One region of the Gordonia sp. SL306 genome, then DNA from elsewhere that is predicted to be linked to it. Evidence: riboswitches for the same ligand, from Rfam matches in the RefSeq annotation. Region 1 holds a riboswitch; the other holds the start of a gene.
The links. Region 1 has a riboswitch for cyclic di-AMP ahead of OVA31_RS16735 (transglycosylase family protein). Riboswitches for the same ligand answer to the same signal wherever they lie in the genome.
Positions count from the first base shown of each region.

Region 2: it holds a riboswitch for cyclic di-AMP, as region 1 does, so the genes downstream of both, OVA31_RS00955 (C40 family peptidase) here and OVA31_RS16735 (transglycosylase family protein) in region 1, are expected to answer to the same signal.

Region 1 is NZ_CP113063.1:3,649,212-3,652,613, reverse strand. Features, by position in the region: gene OVA31_RS16750 (flavin reductase family protein) at 1-129, shown strand, start outside; gene moaA (GTP 3',8-cyclase MoaA) at 126-1,217, shown strand; gene OVA31_RS16740 (MoaD/ThiS family protein) at 1,224-1,472, shown strand; cyclic di-AMP (ydaO/yuaA leader) riboswitch at 1,699-1,908, shown strand; gene OVA31_RS16735 (transglycosylase family protein) at 1,914-2,555, shown strand; gene OVA31_RS16730 (DUF6328 family protein) at 2,660-3,163, opposite strand; gene OVA31_RS16725 (molybdenum cofactor biosynthesis protein MoaE) at 3,160-3,402, opposite strand, start outside.
Region 2 is NZ_CP113063.1:212,094-215,495, reverse strand. Features, by position in the region: gene OVA31_RS00965 (DEDD exonuclease domain-containing protein) at 1-666, opposite strand, end outside; gene OVA31_RS00960 (hypothetical protein) at 857-1,141, shown strand; cyclic di-AMP (ydaO/yuaA leader) riboswitch at 1,250-1,430, shown strand; gene OVA31_RS00955 (C40 family peptidase) at 1,445-2,164, shown strand; gene OVA31_RS00950 (C40 family peptidase) at 2,384-3,388, shown strand.

The DNA of each region.
Region 1 (3,402 bases):
ATCCCGGCCGGCGACCACACCTTGGTCCTCCTCCGCATCGAGGCACTGCAGTACGATGCCGGCGTGGAACCACTCGTGTTCCACGCCAGCACATTTCGCTCATTGGAAGTGCGGAGGACCGACCCATGACGGTCGTCGGGCTCGGCCTCCCCACCACCTCGCCGACGATGAATGCCCCGCAGGCAGGCACCCCCACGACGGGTCCGCTGCGGGATCGGTTCGGTCGGATCGTCACCGACCTGCGCGTGTCGGTGACCGATCGCTGCAATCTGCGTTGCACCTATTGCATGCCCGCCGAGGGCCTCGACTGGCTGCCCACCGACGACGTGCTGACGACCACGGAGCTGATCCGGGTGATGACCGTGGCGGTCCGCGACCTCGGCATCCGCACGATCCGTTTCACCGGCGGCGAGCCGCTGCTCCGTCGCGACCTCGACGACCTGATCGCCGCCATGTCTGCCCTGCCTGCCGCACCCGAGATCGCGATGACCACCAACGGCCTCGGTCTCCGGCACCGGATCGAACCGCTGGTGGCGGCCGGACTGGACCGGATCAACGTCTCACTCGACACCGTCGACCGACAGCGATTTGCCGCGATCACCCGTCGTGACCGCCTCGACGACGTCGTCGACGGTCTGGCCGCCGCCCGAGCCGCCGGAGTTCGCTCAATCAAGGTCAACGCAGTCCTCGCCGGCCACGACGATCTCGACCGCCTCCCCGACCTCCTCGGGTTCTGCCTCGACCAGGGCTATCAGCTGCGCATCATCGAGCAGATGCCACTGGACGCCGAGCACCGCTGGGACCGGTCGTCGATGGTGACCGCCGACGAGATCCTCGCGGCGCTGCGCGCCCGCTACACCCTGCTGCCCGATCCCCGGCCACGCGGCAGTGCTCCGGCCGCGACCTGGCTGGTCGACGGTCACGACGTGGACGGTGCGCCCGCGCGCGTCGGAGTGATCGCATCGGTCACCCGTCCCTTCTGCGGAGACTGTGATCGCACTCGGCTCACCGCCGACGGCGCTTTGCGCAACTGCCTGTTCGCGGAGTCGGAGACCGATCTCCGCGCCGTGCTGCGCAGCGGCCTGCAGGGCGATCGCCTCGATGCGGCAATCGCCGACCTCTGGCGCGGCAACACCTGGGTCAAGGCCGCCGGGCACGGGGTCAACAGCCCCGAGTTCCACCAGCCCACCCGGCCGATGTCGGCCATCGGGGGCTGATCGGCGATGGAATTGACCGTCCGGTACTTCGCTGCCGCGCGCGCCGCGGCGGGCAGTGACACGGCCGTCGTCGACGTCGACGCGGACACGACGCTCGCCGATCTCGAGACGATCCTGTCCGCCGACAATCCGGATCTGCGGCGGGTGTTGGCGCGGTGTTCATATCTTCGCGACTCCGTCGCGCTCTGCGATCGCACTGTGGCCCTTGGGACGTGTGCGACCGTCGACGTTCTGCCGCCATTTGCCGGTGGCTGACGCCACATCCCCCTTGTGAGCTTCCTCACATAACGGGTCGATAACGAGAAGGACACAAGTCGACTATCGCCCCGTGAGCAGGGACGACCCTCGAATTGGGTCGGGAGACCCAATCAGGCGCCGAAAACAGGCTTGCCAACAACGTGATTCGAGCTCGCAGACGTCGTACTGTGACTGAACGACGCCCCCTGGGGGGTCACGAGCAAGTAACCAAATGCATAACGTCCCGTCGGCCGCGCCGAACCTCGCTCCGTCACGGGACTCACCAGAACGACATCTAGGAGCGAGGACGGGGGACCCACCCTCCGACAGAGAACCGGGCGGTCATCACGACGTCCTTGGGGTTAAGTCCCGGCGTGACTCACGTCAGGCCGAGACCGGGCACCTCTCGCCCGAACCCGACAGCTGACTTCGTAGGCGCGTGGAGAGAGGAACACCACCATGTCCGGACGCCATCGCAAACCGACGACAGGCACTCCCACCAAGACCTTCGCCAAGGTCGCCCTCACCGGGGCCGTCCTCGGCGGCGGCGCCGCCCTCCTGGGTGGCACCGGTTCGGCCAACGCCGCAACCGACGCCGAATGGAACCAGGTCGCCCAGTGCGAGTCGGGCGGCAACTGGGCCATCAACACCGGCAACGGCTACCAGGGCGGACTCCAGTTCAGCCAGAGCACCTGGGCCGGCCACGGCGGCACCCAGTTCGCTCCGAGCGCCGATCAGGCCACCAAGGAGCAGCAGATCACGGTGGCCGAGCGCGTGCTGGGCAGCCAGGGCAAGGGCGCATGGCCCGTGTGCGGCACCGGACTCTCGGGCGCCACCCAGCGCAGCGCGCCGAGCGAGGCACCGCGCCTGCAGCTCCCGAAGCTCCCGGCACCGTTCAACTGGTCGGCCGCACCCGAGGCCAAGAGCACCGGTGACGTGCAGAAGCAGCTCGACTCCGCGCTGAGCCAGGCGCAGGAGAAGGGCAAGATCTCGCCCGAGGTCAAGAACATGTGGGACATGGCCAAGAAGAGCGGCTACGAGCTCACCCCGGACCAGATCAAGATGTTCAACGAGCACAAGGACCAGCTGCCCACTCCCTGATAGGAGCAGCTGACTCGGCCCGATCCACGGGCCCACAGTCGAAGGGCCCCGCACGATGGTTTCAGACCCGTGCGGGGCCCTTTTCCACCCTCATGGACGGCCGGTCAGTCGCGTCGTGACAACCGTCGCCGTTCACGCAGCGGCATCGCGACCCACATGAACAGAAAGACCACCAGGGCCAGACACCCGGCCGTGATCGCGGCCCAGCCGCCGAACACGATGTCGAAGATGACCGTGAGAACGCCGATGAGTGCGATTCCGAGCAATCCGATGCCGATCAGCGTCAACAGGTGTGCGCGGTCCACCAGCTGATCGATCGCGTGGCGCCGGAACAACAATCGGTGCAATGCCACCGGCGAGATCAAGGTGACCGTCGACAGCACCGCGAAAACCAGGCTGACGACGAAGATGTACTGCTCACGAGAGCTCAGCTCCTCGAAGCCCTCTTGAAACGGGACGGTCAGCATCAGACCGGTGAGGATCTGACCGCCGGTCTGCACCACCCGCAGCTCCTGCAGCAGGCTGGCCCAGTTTCGGTCGAGTCGCTCGGTCGGCGTCTCGTGGCGGCGCGGTTGTGACGCGTCGTCCTCATCCCGTTGCGAGGTCATGCCGAGCCGACCCACTCGTCACTGCCGTCGCCGAAGAACTGGTGCTTCCACACCGGCAATCGCGCCTTCACCTCGTCGACCAGGCGCGCGCAGAGCTCGAACGCCGCCCGACGATGATCGGCCGCGACCGCCACCACGAAGGCGACATCGCCGATCGCGAGTTCTCCGACCCGATGCGACACCGCCACGGCACGGACCCCGGCGGCTGCCCCGGCGACCTCGCCGACGACGTCGGACAG
Region 2 (3,402 bases), 1.9 Mb from region 1:
CCGGGGATTCGATCGCGGCAGATAGGCGGTCAGTTCGCGGTAGGTGTCGACGCCCTGATTGCCGACCCGTTCGAGGAGGTGATGGAACACCTCGACCGTCGCGCGCGCATCGTCGAGGGCACGGTGGGTCGGCCGCGTCGAGACGTCGAAGAGATCGGCGAGAGCGGACAACCGGACGGTGGGGGCCTCATCGCGTGTCAGGATGCGACGGGCCATGGTCACCGTGCACAGGCTGGCGGTGAACGGCCAGTCGATCCCCAGTCGCGCCGCGTTCTGTCGGAGGAAACCCATGTCGAATCGGGCGTTGTGGGCCACCAGGATCGAGCCGCGGGCGAACTCCACGAACGAGGGCAGCACTGCACCGATCATCGGCGCGTCGCTGACCATCGCCTCGGTGATGCCGGTGAGCGTGACGATCTGCGGGGGGATGGGCAGCCCGGGATCCACCAGCGTCGCGAACTCGCCGATGACCTCACCGCCGCGGATCTTCACCGCGCCGATCTCGGTGATCCCATCGTCGGTCGGACTGCCTCCCGTCGTCTCGAGGTCCACGACGACGAGCGTGGTGTCGAACAGTGAGCGATCGGGCCGGAATCCGTCGTCGTCGTTGTCGTCCAGATCGGCGAAGGTGAGTTGTCCGCCGTCCGTCTGCCCCCTGAGCACCACGCTCCGAACACTAGTTCGACGTTACGACAGATTCTGATGTGACAGGCGGGGAAATTGAGTTCGACCGGTGATCGGGCCGGATCTGTCGGTGGCCGTCCCTAGTGTCCATCACGTGTGGCGCACGGAGCCGAGTCAGGCGATTTCGGCCCGTCGACATACCCAGAGCACGCGATTGAGATGGAGATCACACATGTACATCGACTGCCAGTCCTGCCCGGGTCGTCCCGTCGCCTGCGACGGCTGCATGATGCAAGTGCTGTTCGACGCCCCCAACTGCGAAAACCCCACTGCCGAAGGTGGAGGAAAGGTTACGAGATCGGGGGTGCCGGGAGACGCCGACATCGACGCCGCGATCGGTGTTTTCGAGGCCGCTGCAATGGTCTCCAGTGCCGCTGCAGTATCTGCAAGAAATGGGAAAACCGCAGATGGCGGCGTGGTTTCCGGTCGGCAACTCCGTATTCTGCGCGCTGGTTGAGCGCACGCGCCAATTCAGGCCCGAAAGGGTCGGTGGACAGACCCGCATCGGATTTCGTAACCTTTCCGAGACCTTTGCAGAGCGTCCCGCTCCAACAGGAGTGGTCTGGATCGGTCACCGCTCAATCGCCACAGGCGAACCGGGGAACCATCAGTTTTCGGAGTGATCCGAATCGGGGTGAATCGCGCATGCCCGGCGACGTTTTCGACGTCGTCGCGACACGTGTGTAGGGCCATTCTTCCGGCCCGAACCCGACAGCTAACTCGGTCGGCGGTCGAAGGGAGAGCAAGGAGAGATCGCTTCGTGGCGAAACATCGTTTGGAACAGCCCAACCGCGGCACCAAGGTAGCCAAGCGCGCGGTGGTTGCAGGGTCGATCACCGTCGGCTCGCTCGCCGCTGTCGCGGGACCGGCGCTCGCAGCGCCGATACACGTGCCCAATGTCGGCACATTCGAACTTCCTGGGGTCGATACCAAGCAGGTCCCCCAGCAATTCCAGGAGCACAAGGCGGCGCCTGCCCCCAAGGCAGCTCCGGTCACTCCCGCAGCCCAGTCGCCCGGTGCGAGTGTCTCCGTTCCGAATCTGGGTACCTTCACCGTGCCCGGTCTGAACGACAACCAGATCCCGCAGCAGTTCAAGCCCAAGGGTGACGACGGCGGCTTCCTGGGTGCGAAGCCGACGGCGGCCCAGAAGGCCGTGCGGGTCGCGGAGAGCAAGATCGGTGCGCCGTACGTCTACGGTTCGGCCGGTCCGAACGCCTTCGACTGCTCGGGTCTCGTCTACTACTCGTACAAGCAGGCAGGCAAGACCATCCCGCGCGACAGCTATGGGCAGCTCGGTGGCGGCACGCCGGTGGCGTCGATCGCAGCCGCCAAGCCCGGCGACGTGCTGATCTTCGACGGCGGCGGCCACGCAGGCATGTACATCGGCAACGGAACCTTCGTCCATGCGTCGACCGCCGGAGTGCCGGTCAAGAAGGACAAGGTCTCCAACTGGTCGGTGACCGGCATCCGGCGCTACTGAGCGTCGGTCACCGATGAGGATGTGAACTCGTTTGGGCGGATCACGTGGAATGCGTGATCCGCCCAAACAAATCACCTGGCCTGACAGGAACGGTCCATCCGGATCGCCGTCAGGGCACGTGATCGGGGGGACAGTGGCGGAGGAGAAGTGACAACCGTGGTTTCCGGATGGTGGACCGCACGGGCGCGGGCTGTGCCAGTGATACTCGTCGCCGCGGTGATGGCGCTCGTGGTGTCCTCCGGCCAATTCGCTGCGACGGTTGGTGCCGGTGACGCCTCGGCAGCGCCGGTCCGGTCGCCGAATCAGCTGCTCACCCAATACAAAAAGCTCAGCGACGACGCCGAGAAGTCGGCGGAGGCGATGCACAACGCGCAGATCGAGTACGACAAGCAGCGACGCATCGTGGCCGACTCGAAGAAGGCGTCGACCGACGCCGACCGCACGCTCGTCGTTACGCAGAAGCGTCTCGAGAGCTATCAGGGTCGTGTCGACTCGATCGTCCGTGCGAGTTACAAGGGCGCCCGGGTCAATCGTCTGTACGCCGTGCTGGTCAGCGATTCACCCCAGTCGTTGCTCGACCAGATGTCGGGTCTGGAATTGATCTCGCGTCAGGCGGCCACCGACCTCAAGGGCCTCAAGGACGCTCGCCGGAACACGTTGGCGGCGAAGGCCTCCGCGGACAAGACCGCGACCGAGGCGACCGCTGCCGTGGCCTCGGCCGAGAAGACACGTGGTGAGCTGCAGGCGAAGCAGGCGAATCTGCAGCTGCAGGCCGTGCAGATCCGTGCGGTGTACGAATCCATGACCGGCAAGCAGCTGGCGGCCCTGCGTGGCCCGAAGTTCGATTTCGATCCGCGGTTCGTGCCGAGGGGCACGTCTGCCGCGCTCGTCGCGGTGCAGGCCGCGCTGAGCCGGATCGGTGATCCGTACGTGTGGGGGGCCACCGGACCCGATTCGTTCGACTGCTCGGGCCTCATGGTGTGGGCCTACGAGCAGGCGGGCAAGACGCTGCCGCGTTCCAGCGAGGCGCAGAACAGTTCCGGACAGGCGGTCGATCGTAATGACCTGCGCCCCGGCGATCTGATCATCTATTACTCGGACGCCCACCATGTCGGCATGTATGTCGGCGACGGATACGTGATCCACGCATCCACGTTCGGTGTTCCCGTGAAGGTCGTGCCGATCGACGAGGCGGGACCGTTCAGCGCGGCTCGCCGGTACTGAGTGGCGTGCCGTGA